Regions from separate parts of the Paenibacillus konkukensis genome, predicted to be linked through region 3. Evidence: riboswitches for the same ligand, from Rfam matches in the RefSeq annotation. Region 3 holds a riboswitch; each other region holds the start of a gene.
The links. Region 3 has a riboswitch for cyclic di-AMP ahead of SK3146_RS02415 (C40 family peptidase). Riboswitches for the same ligand answer to the same signal wherever they lie in the genome.
Positions count from the first base shown of each region.

Region 1 (4,976 bases), 3.7 Mb from region 3:
GAAGCCTTGGAAATACTGCTCGAACAGCGGCTTCAGATCGACCTTGAGCACATCGCCCTGAACGACGCTCGCGTTCGGATACGGCTCCAGCGTCTCCTCCAGCAACGGCAGCAGCCTCTGGTCGATCTCAATCGCTACGACGCGTCCTGCCGTTTTGGCAAGCTGCTGCGTCAGCGCTCCGATGCCGGGGCCAATCTCCAGCGCGCCCTTGGCCGAATCCAATCCCGCAGCCGATACGATCTTGTACAAAATGTTAGGATCGATCAAAAAGTTCTGCCCCAAGCTTTTTTTTAGCGTGAAGCCATGGCGCTGCAACAGCTCCTTTGTTTTTTTCGGGGAGGCAATGTCCTCCTGTACACCTGATCTTATCGTATCCATCTTTAACCCTCTTTTTTCTCAAGTTGCTTCCACGCTACAGCGAATTCTTCGCGGGAAATCCGAAACATCCGGCAGCGGTTATAAAACTGCTTCCCGTTGCAGTAGCCGATGCCGAGCTGTCTGCCCATCTCCATCCGCCTTGCGGCGGCCTGAGGATGCACGATCATGCCGGCGTTAATCAAATCCTCCCACGTTATATCCGACTCCGCCGCTTCATAATCCGTCCGCAGATTGGATAACGCTTTGCGGATCGTCTCCGGCGAGGCGTTCTCGACGCCGATGTCGCCGCGGCTCGTAGCCTCCTCCTGCGTAATGAACGCATGCTTGCAGCCCGGTACGCGCGCCGTAATAATCTTGCGGATACGCTCTCCGGCATGATCGGGGTCCGTCAGCACAATAACGCCGCGGCGCTGCTGCGCGAGCTTGATCCGCTTAATGATCTCATCGTTGATCGCCGACCCGCCGGTCTCGATCGTTTCGGCCTCTACCGCCCGCTTAATGGCGACGGTGTCGTCCTTGCCTTCCACCACAATGATTTCCTTAATCATCTTACTACCTTCTCTCGTACAAAGCCAAGGGCGTCTCGCGCTTCCTTGCGGTAATGTTCTTCACACAGAAAAAAGAAGAGGCATCCCTCTTCTCATTCCTCTTGCCGTATATATAATGAGTCTTCCCTAATTGCAGCCCCTTAGTCCGCGGTCGGCTTCTTCGGTCCGATCACATAAACGGTGTATCCTCGCTTCATGCCAAAGCGGTTAGCATAGTCATTGCTGTCGAAATACACGTCGATAATGTTCCCTTTCACCGCGCTGCCGGTATCTTCCGCTCTGCGGAAGCCCAGGCCGTCGATATACACCCACCAGCCCAGCGGAACCACCTTGGGGTCCACTGCAATTGTTCGACCTTCCGTTACTCTCGTGCCCGTTGACGTCACACCGTATTGCGGGTGTTCCGCGCTTTTGCCTGTCGAAGCCGCGCCTGCGGAATAAGCCGTTAACGTTACATTGTTAATGACCTGCTTCACGCCGAAGGATACGCCGCTCTTGGTTACTTCTTGAAGATTCGGCGATGACGCCGATAAAATTACAACCGGATTTTTCGTACCTACGGCAACCACTTTATTGACTTTTTCCGTTTTGACCTGTTGGTCAACCACCTGTTCGGAGACAAGCACTCCGTCTTCAAAGCGTTTTTCTTTTTTCTTCAAGACTTCGCCTTCCTGGCCTTCTTGCACAACTTGTTCTTTGCCCTTTACAAGCTGCGGATCGTTTTTCTTCACAACGTCAAACGCGATTTTTTCCGATACTTCCTCAAGCTCTTTCTTCACCCGGACAATTTGTACCGCACCGCTATCCGGCAGCGACGCCTCCAGCTCCGGGCTCACCTTATCCAGTTCTCCGACGGGCACGTTCAATTCATGCAACGCGTCTCCTACGGTCTTGGCCACCGTGTAGATCGTCTTCGTTTCACCGTCAGCCGTAAGCTGAACCGGCTTCGCGTGGTCGATGGTAATACGGTCCCCCGTCTTCACCTTCGAATCCAGCGCAGCGGAGAGTCGATCATGCTCCCCGACTTGAATCTGTTGCTCATCCAGTAAACGCTGCAGATCCCATTGTTTGGTATAAACAACGGTCTCTTGTCCGTTCACAACGACGGTCACCTTCTTGGTAGCCGTACCGTATAACATTATTAAGAACATGAAAGTCAAAGCGAATGAAATAAGTGCAGTGGTGGATATCATACGCAAGTTTTCATGCTTCCATCGCAATGCGAAGGACATGCTGGATGATCGTCTTACATGGGTTTGCTCGTGTTGAATAGCTCCCACTAGTTCGGTCCTCCTTCAAAGCCCCGCCGTCGAGTGTTACGCATGTTTGATCTGACGCGACTATGGTTTAAGTTTTGCAATCTGTGGTTAACGGATAACGTCTGTCGACGCTCTTTCACTGAAGACCGGCTTCGCCAATTTCTCGCCCTTCAGCGAAATGTAACATTCCTAGTGGTCCACTAAGGGCTGCAACCTTTCGATCCATATCGTTTCTGGTCCTGCGTGCGGCCAGCACCTCCCCGTTCTCTAAAAGTCAATTATGTTGTCGGACAAATATCACGTTGACGGGAGAACATAAAAAAAGTCATCGGAAAGAGGACTCTTCCCGTGACTTTGATTATTTCATCAAGTTAATGAAATAAAGCACACGACAATCGTTACCTCTCTCTTACGCTTACGAGGTTAGCTGACGGATTCGGACTTGAGAGTCGCCCTACTTGGATAAGCGTTAATATCATCTTGATCTTAACCTCTCCAAGACTCACCCCAGAAAATGTGACCTTAGTCTTATTGAAAAATAAGACGGGTCCAATTACGGTTCCCCCGTTTCCCTTATGGAAACTCAGCGATAGTGGAAAAATGGTAATCGTATTAAGTTAATATTGAGTTTACGCTGTCGGATGCGATGTTGTAAAGTATACAAACTCGGCAAAAAAGATTCATTTTCGTCCAAAACCGTTTTTTAAGCGCGATTTTACGAATTGGACCCTTGTTTTTCTAACCATGTCTTAGTTTTTCATGCCATTTTCTTCGATTATCGCGTTTCCGACTAAAAAAGGGCTGTCTTGACCCCCCTATTTGTCTAGCGTAAACCGAACAATCTAACTGCATTTTTCGTAGTCGCGTGAGCCAGCTCTTCCAGGGAAATCCCTTTAATTTGAGCAGCGGTTTCTGCGACTAATTTCACATATGCGGTTTCGTTTCTCTTGCCGCGATAAGGGTGCGGAGTCAAATAAGGAGCGTCCGTTTCGATGAGCAGCCGGTCCATGGGAACCTTCTCCAGCACTTCTTTCGGCTGTTTCGCGTTTTTGAACGTGACGGGGCCCCCGAAGGAAATATGGAAGTTCATGTCCAGACAAAGCTTGGCCGTTTCCCAGCTGCCGGAGAAGCAGTGCATGACGCCGCCGACCTCGGCCGCCTTCTCTTCGCGGAGAATCCGGATAATATCCTGATGCGCATCGCGGTTATGGATCACTATCGGCATGCCAAGCTTGCGGGCAAGCCTGATCTGCTCGCGGAACACCCGATCCTGTACATCCTTCGGGGACGTATCCCAGTAATAATCAAGGCCGATCTCGCCGATCGCTACGACCTTGTCGTGCGAGCATAGCTGCTCGATCCATTCCAGATCTTCCGGGGACATATCTTTGGCATCCTGCGGGTGCCAGCCGACTGTGGAGTAAATGAAGTCGTATTGCTCCGCCAAGGCGATAGAGCTCGGAATCGTTTCCCGGTTAAATCCGACATTGACGATTCGACTGATTCCGTTCTCAACCGCGCGCTGGATGACCTCTTGTCGATCCTCATCGAACTCTGGTGCATTTAAGTGAGCGTGAGTGTCTGTAATCATTTGAACGCGAAATCTCCTTTATATGGTGATGGGAAAATCGGGTACGGCCGGGCCTTTATTCCAGCCGCAGCAGCTTCCGCTGCTCCTCGGTCAGAGCGCCGGGAGCGGCTCTGAGCAGCTCCTCGGGGAAATACAAATGGTACTTGCCCATATGGATGCCGCTGATGGAACGGACAATTTCCGACTTACGCGAAATTTCCGTTAACGTGTCCCTTTGATCGAGCAGCAAAATCGGCAGTTTTTCGTCATGCTCTCCCGGACGATAGACATCATACGAAAGATCCGAAGGGAAATCAATTTCGAGGTAAAAGGCCGGGTCCAGACCAAGGCCAGCCATCGTCTCCCGCAGCCTTTCGATTTGCTGAACGTCGATGTGCTCCAGCATGACGTACTTGAATAAACGACGGTTAAGAAAGCGGGAACACAGATCGGATAAAACCTCGTCCGCTTCGCGGGACCACTGCATAAGCACCGTCTGCATGAAGGCTTCGTCCAGCAGGTGGTACTCGTCCACGCTGAGCGTCTGGCGAAACAGGCTCAGCAGCGGAGAGAGCATGAACGAGAACTCGTAATTTTCTTCATATAATTGTTTAGCTCTCTGAAAAACTTTGTGCAAAATGACCTCTGCGCTTCGGGTCACAGGGTGGAAATACACCTGCCAATACATTTGATACCGGGACATCAGGTAATCTTCCACCGCATGCATGCCGCTCTCCTTGACGACAATATGGCCTTGGAACGGCCGCATAACGCGTAAAATGCGCTCCAGATCGAACATTCCGTAATTGACGCCGGTAAAGTAAGCATCGCGCAGCAAGTAGTCCATCCGATCGGCGTCGAGCTGGCTCGATACGAGGCTGACGACAATTTCTTCATTGTACGTTTTGGCGATGACGCCGGCAACCTTCTGCGGGAAGGTCGGCGACACTTCTTTCAACACCCGGTTCACTTCCGTGTCGCCGAGAACGATGCGGCAAGACCACTCTTCATGGTGAGTGCCGAACGTTTTTTCGATGGAATGGGAGAACGGGCCGTGGCCGACGTCATGCAGCAAAGCGGCGCATAGGCAGAGCAGCCGTTCTTCGCGCGGCCAATCCTCGTAACCGTTGCGCTCGAACTGCGAAATGATTTTCCGCGTAACCTCATATACTCCGAGGGAGTGCGAAAACCGGCTGTGTTCCGCTCCGTGAAAGGTCAGAA
Region 1 covers NZ_CP027059.1:4,789,555-4,794,530, reverse strand. The annotation lists gene rsmA (16S rRNA (adenine(1518)-N(6)/adenine(1519)-N(6))-dimethyltransferase RsmA) at 1-378, opposite strand, end outside; gene rnmV (ribonuclease M5) at 381-926, opposite strand; gene SK3146_RS20805 (resuscitation-promoting factor) at 1,067-2,206, opposite strand; cyclic di-AMP (ydaO/yuaA leader) riboswitch at 2,583-2,784, opposite strand; gene SK3146_RS20800 (TatD family hydrolase) at 3,009-3,776, opposite strand; gene SK3146_RS20795 (HD domain-containing protein) at 3,832-4,976, opposite strand, start outside.
Region 1: linked by a shared signal. The riboswitch ahead of SK3146_RS20805 (resuscitation-promoting factor) and the one ahead of SK3146_RS02415 (C40 family peptidase) in region 3 are both predicted to bind cyclic di-AMP.

Region 2 (4,976 bases), 3.3 Mb from region 3:
GACGGCGGAAGTGAGCAGCTTGCCGCCGCTTGTTTTATTTTCATTCATGCTTGATCGCCTCTCTCTTCATTAACGAATCGTTACCTGTTCGGCAATAGGTCCGAGCACGATCGCCGGCAAAAACGTGAGCGCCCCGATAATAAGCACCGTTCCGACGAGGATGCCTACGAAGAGCCGGTTATCCGTACGGAACGTCCCCAACGTTTCCGGCACCCATTGCTTGCTTGCCAACGAGCCGGCAACGGCTAACAAAGCGATCATGGAAATGTACCGGCCCAGCAGCATGACAATCCCGGTGGATATATTCCAGAACGGCGTGTTGTCGCCCAGCCCTTCGAAGCCCGAGCCGTTATTGGCGGCCGATGAGGCATATTCGTACAGCACCTGAGTAATCCCGTGAAAGCCCGGATTCGAGATCGCCGCCTTGCCCAGCTCCGCCGCCAAGGCGATGCCCGTCGGGGCAAGAATGATGAGCGGATGCGCCAGAATAGCTATAGCGATCAGCTTCATTTCGCGCGGTTCTATCTTGCGTCCCAGAAACTCCGGCGTCCGGCCAACCATCAATCCGGCGAGGAAAACGGCCAGCATCGCGTACATAAGCATATTCACCAGTCCGACGCCTTTGCCGCCAAAGACGCAATTCAGCATCATAAGCGCCAGCGGCGTAATGCCTCCGAGCGGCGTCAGCGTATCGTGCATATTATTGACCGAGCCTGTGGTAGCTGCTGTCGTAACCGTGGTGAACAATGCCGATTGCGCGATGCCGAAGCGCACCTCCTTGCCCTCCATGCTGCCTTGGGACGCGTCGATTCCCAGTCTGTTCAAAACCGGATTGCCTGCCGACTCCGCAGCGTATACCAGCGACAGAAACAGCAGAAACAAAATCATCATCGCCGAAAAAATAACCCATCCCTGCTTGCGGTTCCGTGCAAACAGCCCGTACGTATAAGGAAGCGCAGCGGATAACGACCACATCGATAAAATTTCAATCACATTCGTTAAAGCGCTCGGATTTTCGAACGGATGCGCCGAGTTCACGCCGAAGAAGCCGCCTCCGTTCGTTCCGAGATGCTTGATCGCCTCAAGCGAAGCTACCGGCCCGATCGCTATATGCTGCTCGCCGCCTTCGAGCGTATTCACCGTCAGCGCAGGCTGCAGCGTCTGCGGAACCTGAAGCGCTACAAGCGTCAGCGTTACGATGAGCGCCAGCGGAAAAAACACCCGCACATGCGCCTTCACGAAATCTTCGAAAAAGTTGCCGATTCTTTCGCCTCTGCTTGTCACGCCCCGCACGAACGCAATGGCGACGCATAGCCCCGTCGCCGCCGACGTAAACATCATCATCGTGATGACAGCCATTTGCGAAAAGTACGACAAGCCCGTTTCCCCGCTGTAATGCTGGAGATTCGTGTTCGTCATGAAGCTGATGACGGTATTGAAGGCAAGTGTCTGCTCCATATTGCCGATACCGTTCGGGTTGAGCGGCAGCAAAGTTTGCAGTCTAAGAATCAAGTAACCGGCTCCTACCAGAACAATATTCGTCACAATAAAGCTTAGCCCGTACATCTTCCAAGTCATGCCTGAACGGTTTTTCAATCCGGTAACGGCATAGATCGCTTTTTCTATCGGGGCGAACCAGCGATCCGTGCGGTTCGCTTCATTGGAGAAGACATGATATAAATACGTTCCCAACGGTTTGACGAGCAAGATCAAGATGACGATAACAATCGCGATCTGCAGTATTCCCATGTTTTTTTCCTCCTAAGAGCTTTTCTCCCCGGATTTCTTGAATGGCTAGCCCTTGAAAGGATTGAAATCCGGAGACAAAGGCGACAGCTTACGCTTCTCCAGATTGCCTTCGCTTAGCGAAGTCTGCTTTTTCACCATGCTTCTAGAGCTTTTCGCTCCCTCTCAAAATTTTTCCGGATGAATCAGGGCGTACGCCAAGTACACGAACAAGAACATCGTGACGGCAGCGACCAATATCATTTGCTATCGCCTCCCGTTTCCGCAACGACCCGGCCGCACCAGGTCATAAAGCCATAGAACAGCCCGTACATAGCCGCGAGCATCGCAATCATGCATATATCCAGCATAGGAACGCCTCCAGCGTTTGTTTATTCGATTAAAAAAGAAACATCTTGGCTTGAAGTATGGATGACATGGTCTGCGCCAAGTCCACGATACACCAGCCTCGGATTCATATGACGAGTAATGACGTAAATATCTTTGGAAGTCCACGTGCGGCATATTTGAATGAGCCGGCAGCACAGATTTAACGAGCTTTCGAACAGGAACACCCGTCCGATCGGCAGCTCAGGCAAAAGCCAAGACTCGCATTCCGAGGTGTCTACCCGTATAAAATGCTTGACACCCAGCTTACGGAGCCTCCCTGCTTCCGCTCGGCTGTTCGTGATCGCCGCAAACGGGATTCCTTTCGCCAAAAGCAGCCGGACGAAGCTTTCGCCGGTTTTATTAGGCGCCGATACGAGTATGAACTCTTGCACGGCAATCATCTTTTTCTCCTCCTATTCTCTCAAGAGAAGGCAGACAAATAAAAAGAAGCCTGCGAAAAGAGGGGTCTCTTCTCGCGGCTTCTTTGGAAAGCACAGCAAACACAGCTGTGCAAGCACACGATCATCGTTGCCTCTCTCGGTACGCTGACGAGGTTAGCTGTCGGATTCGGGCGTGAGAGTCGCCCTACCCAGCGCATGTCGGCTGGGATTCACCCCATGGGCCTGCCAAGGCCCTTTGGTTCCCCCGCTCCCTGTTTATTCAGGGATTAAGCGTTATAACTGCTTATCGGTCTGATGAAAAAAACTCGATTCATTTTTCCAAAAAACAATTCCATTTTTCACAAATGGGCGCAAAAAAACCACAGAGGCTTGGGAGCCTTGTGGCCGTTTAAACGATCACAAGCTTCATCATCCTCTCTCCATTAGACCATCGTCTTCAACAACCAAGAAGCCGATGTCCTTCCACGCTGACGAGGTTAGCTGTCGGATTCGGGCGGTGAGAGTCGCCCTACCTGCGGATGCAAGCTAGCTTTGCATCGCGCTAGGATTCACCCCGGCATCGATATTTCCGGCTCTCACACCGAAAAATACCGCTGCAATGGTTCCCCCGCTTTCCCTGAATAAGGGAAATTAAGCGATCAGAATTTGGAAACTTTGTTTTTTCAAATCATGAATTGTATATTACGCCTGTTGCAGGCTGCTGTAAAGAACAGCCGACAGACCTATGCGGCGAATTTCAACGAACGAATAGGATGGCAGCGCTTACTTCCATCCTGATCTTCATATAACTGCTTCCCGCTCACTCTATCTTCGTTTTACGCAATTTGGAGCGGCTTGTTTCCCGCTGGTCTTCCCCCTTAAGGGAATGCAGTTAAAACGAAAACGGCCGCTACTTGAGCCAGCCGTTTTTCTCCGCTATGCTGATCGCGTCGATCCGGTTTTTCGCCTCCAATTTCTGCATAATTTCCGATATATAATTTCGCACCGTTCCGCCGGAAAGAAACAGCGATTTGGCGATCTCGCCCGCCGACAAGCCTTCGGCAACCAGCCTAAGCACCTCCCGCTCCCGTTCGGTCAGCGGATTCTCCGCCTCCCAGAACGTAAGCGACAGCTCGGGGCTAATCGCCCGGCCCCCGGCATGGACTTTGCGCAGCGCCTCGCCCAGTTCGTCGATCGGCGAATCCTTGAGCAAGAAGCCGTGAACGCCCGCTTTGATCGCCCGCTGAAAATAACCGGAGCGGGAGAAGGTCGTCAGGATGACGATGCGGCAAGGATGCCCCTGCTCCTTCAGCCGCTCGGCGACATCGAGCCCTGTCATACGCGGCATTTCAATATCCATGATGCACAGATCGGGTCCCAGCTCCAGAATCAGCCGCATCGCCTCTTCCCCGTTCTCGGCCTGCCCGATCACTTCCACATCGTCCTCCAAGTCCAGCAGCGCGCTAAGCGCTCCCCGCAGCATCCCTTGGTCCTCTGCAATTATCACTTTCATTGCGCGTTCTCCCCCGATTTCTGATGTTTGACGATTTTGGGCACGGTGAACGTTACGGTCGTTTCTTGTCCTTCCTCCGCTTGAAACGTCAGCTTGCCGTCGATCAAGTCCAGCCGTTCCTTCATCCCCAGCAGTCCCCGCCCGGAAGAGGGGGTAGGACAGGAGGCGCGCCGCAATCCTTCTCCATTATCGCTTACCGTCACCGTAATCCCGCTGTCGTCTTCATGTAAGGCGATGCGGCAGAGCGAAGCCTTGCTGTGCTTCACCACATTGGTCACGGCCTCGCGCAGACACATCCCCAATATATTTTGAATGAGCGGCGAAGCATCCAGTCCGGCGAAATCCCCTTCGGTCTCGACCCCGATTCGGGCCGCGGCCAATATTTGCCGCGCATGGCGGATTTCATCGTGAATCGAAACGGCGTTCATTCCCGACACCAGTTCCCTCACCTGCTTGAGCGCGGCGCGCGATGTCATCTGAATATCCCGCACCTCCTGCGCCGCTTTTTCCGGATTGCGGGGAATTAATTTTTCTGCCAGCTCGCTCTTTAACGTGATTAAAGACAGCGTGTGGCCGAGCGTATCGTGCAAATCCCGGGAAATCCGCTGCCGTTCTTCGTTTTTGATCAACCGTGCGATCTCCTCGTTAGCCGAATTCAACTGGTTGCGCAGCTCCTTCGATCGGACCCCCGCGCGGATAATGAACGGGAAGACCAGCATCAGAGCCGAGGACGGAAGAAGCACCACTAAGTCATCGCCGGAAAATTGATGGATGTGCGTTCCGAATACAAGCGCAAACAAGGCCAGCAAAATGACGACCCCGGCGTAAAATTGCCTGACCGAAGCCATTAATCCTATGACAGGGGCTACATAAAAGGACATAAACCAGAAATTAATATGATAGTGAAAGCAAAAAAAGACGATGATCGCAAGCATGGTCAGCACATAAACCATTCTGCGTTTTTCATC
Region 2 covers NZ_CP027059.1:5,202,226-5,207,201, reverse strand. The annotation lists gene kdpB (potassium-transporting ATPase subunit KdpB) at 1-48, opposite strand, end outside; gene kdpA (potassium-transporting ATPase subunit KdpA) at 70-1,749, opposite strand; gene kdpF (K(+)-transporting ATPase subunit F) at 1,912-1,965, opposite strand; gene SK3146_RS22770 (hypothetical protein) at 2,118-2,516, opposite strand; cyclic di-AMP (ydaO/yuaA leader) riboswitch at 2,643-2,799, opposite strand; cyclic di-AMP (ydaO/yuaA leader) riboswitch at 2,967-3,163, opposite strand; gene SK3146_RS22765 (response regulator transcription factor) at 3,406-4,008, opposite strand; gene SK3146_RS22760 (sensor histidine kinase) at 4,005-4,976, opposite strand, start outside.
Region 2: linked by a shared signal. The riboswitch ahead of SK3146_RS22770 (hypothetical protein) and the one ahead of SK3146_RS02415 (C40 family peptidase) in region 3 are both predicted to bind cyclic di-AMP.

Region 3 (4,976 bases):
GCTTCAGCGGCGCGGTGCTGGCGAAGGATCTCGGCTTCCCGTTCCCCGAACAGGCTTTGGTGGAGACGGTCGGCAAGCCGCTGGCCGAGCTGTCGCTGGAGACGCTGCCGGATTTGAAGGCGGATTATATTTTCTATGTCAATCAGAATGCGAACGGCAACGAACAAACGAATCTTATTCTCGATAACGAAGTATGGAAGCGGCTGCCCGCCGTTCAGCAGGGCCACGCCTACGAGGTCGATTACGGCAATTGGATTAACGGAGGCATCCTTGCCAACGAGAAGACGATTGACGATGTGCTGAAGCTGTTGAAACGATAGGCGTTCCGTTGCAAGGACGCACGCAGGCGCAGCCGCAAGATCAGAGCGGATCACCCTCTGGTCTTTTTGGTTGTTTAGGAAATGATGCGCAGCAAATTCCTGTGGATATCCTGGGGCTCCTCCGAAAGGAATGTCTAACCATAGAACGAACCCAGAGGAATGGTTAGACGCCGATCCAGCTTAGGCTGGATGCGGACGGAATAAGCTTCAGAGCATCACTACCCTGGAAATTACTCTTGGTACCCCATTTCCATTGTCTGTGGTGCCGCGTCGGCGGCATGGATGGCTTTTGGGGGATTTGTTCCGTTATGGCGGAAGCCGGAGAGAGGAGAACGGGCACGAATGCTGAAACAATTTTTTGCTTATTACAAGCCTTACAAAAAGTTATTTATCATCGATTTTTGCTGCGCCGTATTTTCGGCTTTGCTGGAGCTTGGATTTCCGCTGGCCGTCAACCAATTCGTCGACAAGCTGCTGCCGAGCGGCAACTGGCGGCTGATTTTATGGTCGTGTCTCGGCTTGCTTGCCGTCTATGCGCTGAACAGCGCGCTGCAGTATATCGTCACTTACTGGGGACATAAGCTGGGCATCAACATTGAAACCGATATGCGGCGCAAGCTGTTCGAGCATGTGCAGAAGCTGTCGTTCCGCTTCTTCGACAACAACAAGACGGGAACGCTGTTATCGCGGATGACCAGCAATTTGATGGAAATCGGGGAGATGGCGCATCACGGACCGGAGGACGTATTTATCGCGGTCATGACGCTGCTCGGCGCATTCGCGCTGATGCTGGCGATCAATTGGAAGCTGGCCCTGCTCACGGTCATTGTCATTCCGGGCTTGATCTTCCTGGCGATGCATTTTAACCGCAAAATGATTCAGGCGTTCCGGCGCATGTTCAGGGACATCGGAGAGTTTAACGCGCGGGTGGAGGATAGCATCGGGGGCATTCGCGTTGTGCAATCTTTCACGAACGAAGAACACGAAGCGAAATTGTTCGCTCACAATAACGAGCAGTACCGGCAAACGAAGTTTTTTTCCTATAAAGTTCAGGCGCAGAACGCGTCGGCCAGTTACTTTCTGACGCGGATGATCATTTTGTTCGTTCTTGTGTGCGGCACGTGGTTCGTCATCCGGGGGGAGCTGACGAGCGGGGAATTCGTCGGATTCCTGCTGCTGTCGAACGTGCTGCTCGGACCGATCAACAAGATCGGGGCCGTTATCGAGAGTTATCCGAAGGGCATTGCCGGATTCAAGAGCTACCTGGAGCTGCTGGAGACGGAGCCGGATATTGCCGAAGCGCCGGAGGCGGTCGATCCGGGTAAGCTGCGCGGCGACATCCGTTTTCACGACGTTACCTTCGGGTACGAGCAGGGGAGAAACGTCATCAGCCAGATGAGTTTGACTATTCATGCCGGGGAGACGGTGGCTCTGGTCGGCCCTTCCGGCGCGGGGAAAACGACGATGCTCAGCCTTTTGCCGCGTTTTTACGAGGTGAACGCAGGCAGCATTACGGTCGACGGCATCGATATCCGCAAGATGAAGCTGGCTGCCCTTCGCGGCCAAATCGGCATTGTTCAGCAGGACGTATTCCTGTTCTCCGGCACGATTCGCGATAATATCGCCTACGGCGAGCTGGACGCTGCGGAAGAGCAAATATGGGAAGCCGCCCGCAGAGCGCGGCTGGAGGAGTTTATACGGTCGCAGCCCGACGGCTTGATGACGGTGATCGGCGAGCGGGGCGTGAAGCTGTCCGGAGGCCAGAAGCAGCGGCTTTCCATTGCGAGAATGTTCCTTAAGAATCCTCCGATTCTCATTTTGGATGAGGCGACCTCCGCATTGGATTCGGAGACGGAGAAAGCGATCCAGCAGTCGTTGAACGAGCTGGCCGCAGGACGCACGACCTTGATCATCGCGCACCGGTTGGCGACGATCCAGAACGCGGACCGCATCATCGTGATGACGGAGCAGGGAATTCGGGAGCAGGGACGGCACGAAGAGCTGCTCGCCGCCCAAGGCGCTTACACTCAGCTGCATCAGGCCCAATTCGGGCTTAAGTGATTTTCCATTGAATTTCCAGGTATCGTTCATGTAAAATGGATAATGCTGCTGATTACGATTACAAAGGAGTTCTTATGCCCCAGATCGACATGCCTTCTGTCATTCTATTAATTTTTGCGGCGCTTGGCATATTGAGCAACAACAATTCGATTACCGTGGCCGTCGTCTTCCTGCTGCTGCTGCGGGTGTTGAACGTGCAGCAGGCTTTTCCGTGGATTGAAAAGTACGGCCTGACGGCCGGCATTATCGTCTTGACGATAGGGATTATGGCGCCGCTGGCGAGCGGCAAAATTACGTTTCAAACGTTGTACGAATCGGTATTCCACTGGAAATCGCTGCTTGCGGTGGCGATCGGCATGCTGGTCGCTTATTTGGGCGGGCGCGGCGCGATGCTGATGACGAATCAGCCGACGGTCGTAACGGGCATTCTGCTGGGCACCGTGCTCGGAGTCGCTTTCTTGAAGGGCGTTCCCGTAGGCCCGCTTATCGCAGCGGGAATTTTATCCTTATTTTTAGGCAAATGATGGCAGTATTTGCGGCGCGTACCCACCGATATGCCGGAAGGAGAACGAATATACTGTAAATAGCTTCGCGAAGTAAACATGCCGAATCGGCACAGCATAAGTGACCGTACGGGGGATGCTTTATTGGGGTGAATGTTTGCGCGGCCTCGCGCCAAGCGAATAGGGGAAAACCTCTCCCTAACCCGTCAACTAACCTCGGAGGCTTTTGGGAGGAATTGAACGTTGAAGTTGTTTGGCAAAGCTTTAATTGTATCCTGCGCGTTTATTTCGTGCGCGCTTTTTTCGGCCGTGCATGCTCAGGCCGCCCCGGAAGACGCAGTGAAGATTCAAGTCAATGACAAGCTGGTCGATTTTCCGGAAACGAAGCCGGTTTTGGACGCGAACTCTCAGCTGCAGGTTCCGTTCCGCCCCCTGATGGAAAACCTCGGCTATAAGGTCGAATGGGTGCAGGAGGGCAGAGAAGTCAAAGTAACGATGAGCAAAGGCGATCAGAACATGACGCTGAAAACCGGCGACGATTTCGTAGTCGTCAACGGCAAGCAAGTGAAGGTGAACTCGATGATCGGGATGGCGCAAGGCAGCGTATACGTTCCTCTGCGCTTCGTATCCGAGACGCTGGGAAGCGAGGTGCAATGGGATAACGATAATCAAATCGCCATTGTCGACGCGGACGGGAAATATCATGCTCCGGCCTGGTACAAGCCCAAGCAGGACGATAAGCTGCTGAAGTACGCCCAAGCTTATATGGGCATTCCGTACGTATGGGGAGGCAGCTCGCCGGCCGGCTTTGACTGCTCGGGCTTCGTGAAGTTTGTTTTCTCGAATGTCCGCGGAATCGAACTGCCCCGAACGTCCAACGAAATGTATGATAGCACGGGCGTTGCCGTAGCGTCTCCGAAACCGGGCGATCTCGTATTTTTCGCTAACGGACGCCTGTCCCATGTCGGCATTTATATGGGCAACGGCCAGTTCATTTCGGCAACGACGTCGTACGGGGTTCATATCGACTCGCTGTACAGTTCGTACTGGGGAAGCAGGTACATAGGAGCTAAAAGCTTGTAACGTTGTGCAGTATAAGAGTCCCCATGCTTAATGGATTATTATCGAAAAAGGATATAATAGGAATTTATGACAAACAGGCTGTCTAGGTCAGCCTGTTTGTTTGGTTCTTGGCCCCAAAAACGTCGGCGCTTGCAGCCGGCGTCTTTTATTTATACAGGATATCGTTCTTCAAGGTCGCCACATGCTCCAGCACCTGTGAAATTTCTTTTTCCTGAACGCCGAAATGGGCGAGCGCGTCGTGCAGATGCCCGGCCACCGCATCAAAGTGCACGGGCTGCAAATTCATGCCTTCATGGGCTTTGGCCATCGATTTGCCCGAATATTGATTCGGCCCGCCGAGCGCGAAGCTGATAAATTTGGCCTGATGTCTGCGTTGTTTCTCCATATCGGTATGCTCAAAAAAATGTTTGATCGTGTCGTCCGCAAGAATGCGTTTGTAAAATTCATCGACAACCTTCGAAATGCTGTCTTCTCCGCCTAATTGTTCGTACAGTGTCATGATAAGCTCCTTCCGATGGATAGATTGCGTACAGTAATTTGTCCGTTTTTCTCCAAAATATTCATGGAACGCTTAAAAGGCAATGATAGCTCTCCGCATCCGCATAACATGCAAAATGAAAGGAAATGTTAGCTATGTTTAAGTCAATTTGGGAGGTGACGGCTACATGCCAATATCGTCGTTAGCGCCGCATGAATCGATGGAGCTTCATGAAGCGCTCAATTTCAAAACGCTTTGCCTGGCCAAGTCCAAACTGATGCAGGGCCTTGTATTCGACCGGGATCTGAAAGCTTTATTGCAAAAGGATGTGGAGCAGTCCATTCAAGCGATCGCCGAGCTGCAGGCGCTTTATGCGAAAGCCCCGTTTCTAGCCGCGGTGCCCGCTAGTCGTCCGGACCCTATCATAAACTAAGGTGTGATCAGTATGAATAGCGATCATTTAGATCCGATTAACGCATTAAATATGCCGGAATTAGCGGATATGACCTTGGCTGCGGATTTTCTTATGCG
Region 3 covers NZ_CP027059.1:568,427-573,402, reverse strand. The annotation lists gene SK3146_RS02430 (ABC transporter substrate-binding protein) at 1-320, shown strand, start outside; gene SK3146_RS02425 (ABC transporter ATP-binding protein) at 663-2,381, shown strand; gene SK3146_RS02420 (DUF441 domain-containing protein) at 2,456-2,905, shown strand; cyclic di-AMP (ydaO/yuaA leader) riboswitch at 2,975-3,124, shown strand; gene SK3146_RS02415 (C40 family peptidase) at 3,128-3,967, shown strand; gene SK3146_RS02410 (group I truncated hemoglobin) at 4,113-4,466, opposite strand; gene SK3146_RS02405 (spore gernimation protein GerQ) at 4,633-4,878, shown strand; gene SK3146_RS02400 (spore coat protein) at 4,891-4,976, shown strand, end outside.

Region 4 (4,976 bases), 600 kb from region 3:
AAGATCAGACTAATGAATGGGGTGGCACGATGAGTTCTAACGGAAAAGGGAAAACATGGCCTGCAGAATGGCGGGAGACCAAGGATCTGATTACAGGGCTTCCGATGAAACAGCTGACGAATTATATGGCGCACAGCTTCCATCTTTACTTTACGAATGACGGCTGGTACGACAACGGCACGAAGCTGCTGTTCGGGTCGGACCGGCTCAATGCCACGAATTTGTACAGTTTGGATTTGACGAACGGAGAGATTACCCAATTGACCGATTTTCCCGCCGGGACGGCCGTCGGGCTGCAAAACGCCTTTATTAATCCGAACGGCACGGAAGCGTATTTTACGAAAGACAAGCAGCTGCTCTCCATCCATCTGACGACGCTCGAAGAGAAGGTGCTGTATACGGCGCCGGATGGATTCAATCTCGGCAATCTGAGCTGTACCGCCGACGGGGCATGGGTATGCACCTGCATCAAAGAAGATTTGTCGGACCGGATTCCGACTTCGCTCGGCGCCGGATATATCGGCTTCGAAGAGACCGCGAGGGCCAAGCCTCATTGCAAAATCGTCAAAATTCCCGCTGCCGGCGGTGAATCGCAGATTATCCATGAAGATAAAGTCTGGATCGGGCACGTCAACACGTCGCCGACGCAGCCGCATCTGCTCAGCTTCTGTCACGAAGGCCCGTGGGATTTGGTCGACCACCGCATTTGGTGCCTGAATATCGAGACCGGCGAATATTGGAAAATCCGCCCATCGGAGGATAACGTCTTCGTAGGGCATGAATATTGGCATGCGGACGGAGTGACGATCGGCTATCACGGATATACCGAATCGCTCAGCAATAAGGACGGCAAGTTTATCGGCTCGACCAAATACGATAATACGGACAAGGTCGAAAGCGCCTTCCCGTTCCAAAACATGCACGTACACTCCAACGACGCTTCGCTGATCGTAGGGGACGGGCAGCAGACGAGCGCCTATCACGGAGATCAATTCCAGGATACGATCTGCCTGTGGAAAAACAATCAAGGCGTTCTGGAAGGTCCGCGCATTTTGTGCAGGCATCGCGGCAGCTTTCAAGCGCAGAAGCTGCATGTGCATCCGCGGTTCAGCCCCGACGGCAAGCAGGTGCTGTTTACGAGCGATATGACCGGATACGGGAATTTGTACTTGATCGACGTTCCGGATTTCGACAGCTTGCCGAAGCAGCCTTTACTGCCCGGCAGCCATTAACGCAGGCATCAGACAGCGCTTGCAAATCCCGTTATGGGACCGGCAGGACTGGACAACGGACGCAGGCTCCTTTACAGTAAAGAGTATAAACATCATATGACTAAAGGAGATTTGCAATGAAGAACAAACTGAAGGCGGCCGTTATGCCTGCGATAGCTCTCAGCCTTATGTTCCTGCTGCCTGCTGCGGCGGTAGAACCTTCGGCGAGCGAGCGTCAGCAGCTTGCGCTGCCCAGCGAGATGGCCTTTTCCATTCCTATGAACAATTTCTGCAGCACCGAACAAAATATGGACTTCGCGCTGCAGCTGTCCAACACTTCCGCATCGCCTGCGCAAATTACGCTGCATTTGTATCAGCAGGACGGCAGCGAATTCAAAGAAGAGGGCTCGTCTTACCGCGATATCGGTTCGACGCTGGTCCCGGGGAAAGCCGCGAGCTTACCAGGCCATGCGACAGGGCTGTACCATATTAATTTCGGTAATCACAAACAGTGCAACGAACGCGTCTATATGGGCACGGTGGAAGTGAATACCGGAACGGCGTCCCTCTTGGCAAGCGGTTGGGTCAGCAATAACGGTGCGTTCCAGAACATCGTCGTTAACGAGAATAAAACATTCGACCTGTCGGCTCCGGCCGTGAAGACCGAGACGACAACTTCTCCGTAAACGATGCCGAAATTACATAAAATGTAAATATATGATATACTTGAACCCGGAAGCATCGATAGCGTCCTTAACAGACCCTATCATGCTTCTTTTTTTCGCCGAATCCCCTGTCGAAAAAGGAAATGTCAAGTCGCGATTCCAAATCGGCGTTTGCTCAAGAAAATTCATGCGATGATCCATGTCAATGAAGCTGGCGGCAGGCTGTCAGATTTTTTGACTTATAATCGCGCAATTCGGCAGTTTCAATTCATTTACTTAAGGAAATAAAAGAAGTATCATACGATTCATGAAAAAAATTTAACGCTGAGTTTTCTTAGGAAAAACGGGGGAACCAACCGATTTTGGGGTGAATCTATCGTTCGACGATGGAAGAGCGCTCTTCTCACGCTCTAACCCGCCAGCTAACCTCGTAGGCGCTTCTGGGAAGGAAAAATGCACAGGCGTTTATCCTTGTGTATTTTTTTGTTTTTGGGCATAGTAAGAACGCCTTATTTTTCTTGAAGATGAACTTTCAGCCAAATTGAGGGTGTAATCATGACATCGGATTCTATCAAGAGAATCGTATTTGGACGACCGCTCAAATCCAATGAGCTGGAGCAGGAGAAAATGCCGGTATGGAAAGCGCTGCCGATTCTTTCTTCCGACGCGCTATCCTCCGTAGCCTACGGCACCGAGCAAATTCTGCTTGCCTTGGCCGTATTCGGAGCCGCAGCTTTTGCGTATTCGCTGCCCATTGCCGTCGGAATTATCATCCTGATCACGCTGCTGGTCGTCAGCTATCGTCAAGTGATCGACGCATATCCCGGCGGGGGCGGGGCCTATATGGTGTCGAAGGAAAATCTCGGGGTCCCGTTCGGGCGGCTGACGGGCGTGTCGTTGTTAATCGATTATACGTTAACGGTAGCGGTATCCGTATCGGCCGGCGTTCAGGCGATCACCTCCGCTTTTCCGGTCACTATCCCATATATCGTGCCGATCGCGCTGCTCCTTGTCTGGATTATGGTCTGGCTCAACTTGCGGGGAACTTCCGAATCCGGCACGGTGTTCGCTTTCCCGACGTATTTCTTTATTCTGTGCGTACTGGTGCTGATCGGAAAAGGCGCCTTTGATCTTATTACCGGCTCCGAGCATGTCAGGGAATCCCAGCTGATTCCTACATCGATGCCGGCGGGCTTAACGCTGTTCGTACTGCTTAAGGCGTTCTCGTCAGGCTGTTCGGCGGTGACGGGCATCGAGGCGATCTCCGATGCGGTGCCGCATTTCAAAACCCCGTCCCAGGCGAATGCCAAACGAACGCTCGTATCGCTCGGCACGCTGCTGGCCATTATATTTGGCGGGATTACCGTTCTAACGATCGCTTACGGCATCGCTCCCGACCCGAAGGGGCATACTTCCGTTCTGTCGATGGTCACGGAGCATGCTTTCGGCCGCGGATGGATGTATTACGCCACGCAAATCGCGACGATGATGATTTTGACGTTGGCGGCCAACACCAGCTTCAACGGTTTTCCGATATTGGCCTCCATTATGGCTGTCGATAAAAATTTTCCGAGAATGTTCGCCAACCGCGGGGACCGCTTATCGTTCCATTTCGGCATCGTCACTCTGGGCGTGCTGGCCAGTCTGCTGCTGATCATCTTCAAGGGAAAGACCGATGCGCTGATTCCGCTGTATGCGATCGGAGTATTTCTTTCGTTTACGCTGGCGCAAAGCGGGCTCGTTCGCAAATGGCTGCGCGAGAAGCAGAAGGGCTGGCAGGGGAAGCTGGCGATCAACGGGCTCGGCGCTATCGTCTCCTTCGCGGTGCTGATTATTTTTTGCGTGACCAAATTTGCCCAAGGCGCCTGGATCGTGATCGTGCTTACTCCTGTGCTGCTGTGGTTTATTACCCAAATTTACGAGCACTATGAAGATGTGGCCAAACAGCTGCGCTTCGATCTGGGAGAACCGCTGCCGCATAAAGAATCGATCATCATCGTTCCTATCGCGGGCATTCACCGGGTCGTGGCCTCGACCATCTCCTATGCGAAGACGCTGTCGCCCAATGTGATCGCATTCTATGTGTCCTACTCGGACGAGGACGAAGACCGGATGGAGGAAAAATGGGAGCAGTGGAACCCGGGAGTGCGGCTCGTCATCTTCAAATCGCGCTACCGGACGCTGATCAAGCCCTTGGTCGATTTCATCGCCCGCATCGATGCGCATGTGCAGGAGAAGCAGACGATTATGGTGCTGCTGCCGGAGTTCGTTCCGAAGCGCTGGTGGCATCGGCTGCTGCATAACCAGTCCGCCTACCGCATCCGTTCCAGATTATTGCGGGAAAAAGATATTGTCGTCGCCACATTGCCGTTTCATTTAAGCGAATAACTCGAAATCATGAAGGCCATTCTCCGGCGGGGAGGATGGCTTCATGCGCCTTTCGGCGCTTTGATCGCATGAGGGGAGTGCGGCGCTTCGAGAGGTGCGGCGAGCAGGCGCAAGGAAAATAGCGGAAAAGGCGCATCTCCCGGTGAAACGGGAAATGCGCCATTTTCCGCGCGGTCTTAACGGGATTGCTGGCCGTCAAGCGAGCGGGGCAATTAGGAACGAAGCAGGGCAAGGTCGAACTCGGGAACGAGGCCTTCCTGCGCGGCCCGGTGCAGCAGCGACGTAATCGCCGCATAGCCGTCCTCGCCGAGATCGGCCGTAAACTTGTTGACGTATAAGTCGATATGCGCCTGAGCGACCTCGGGAGCGAGCTCCTGGGCATGGCTCATAATATAGTCGCGGGACGCTTCCGGGTGGGCCCACGCGTATTCGACGGATTGGCGGGTCCACTTGGCCAAGGAAGCGATATCCATCGATCGGCGGGCGATAATGGCGCCGAGCGGGATCGGCAGTCCGGTGTCGCTTTCCCACCAGCTGCCCATATCGGCAAGCAGCGTAAGCCCGTAGGACGGATAGGTGAAGCGGGCTTCGTGAATGACGAGCCCGGCGTCGATCTGCCCGTCGCGTACGGCCGGCATAATCTCATGGAACGGCATGACGACGATCTCGCCGACGCCGCCGGGAACGTTCTTGGCGGCCCAGAGCCGGAACA
Region 4 covers NZ_CP027059.1:7,942,421-7,947,396, forward strand. The annotation lists gene SK3146_RS34815 (oligogalacturonate lyase family protein) at 30-1,232, shown strand; gene SK3146_RS34820 (hypothetical protein) at 1,349-1,897, shown strand; cyclic di-AMP (ydaO/yuaA leader) riboswitch at 2,189-2,328, shown strand; gene SK3146_RS34825 (APC family permease) at 2,432-4,264, shown strand; gene SK3146_RS34830 (1,4-dihydroxy-6-naphtoate synthase) at 4,477-4,976, opposite strand, start outside.
Region 4: linked by a shared signal. The riboswitch ahead of SK3146_RS34825 (APC family permease) and the one ahead of SK3146_RS02415 (C40 family peptidase) in region 3 are both predicted to bind cyclic di-AMP.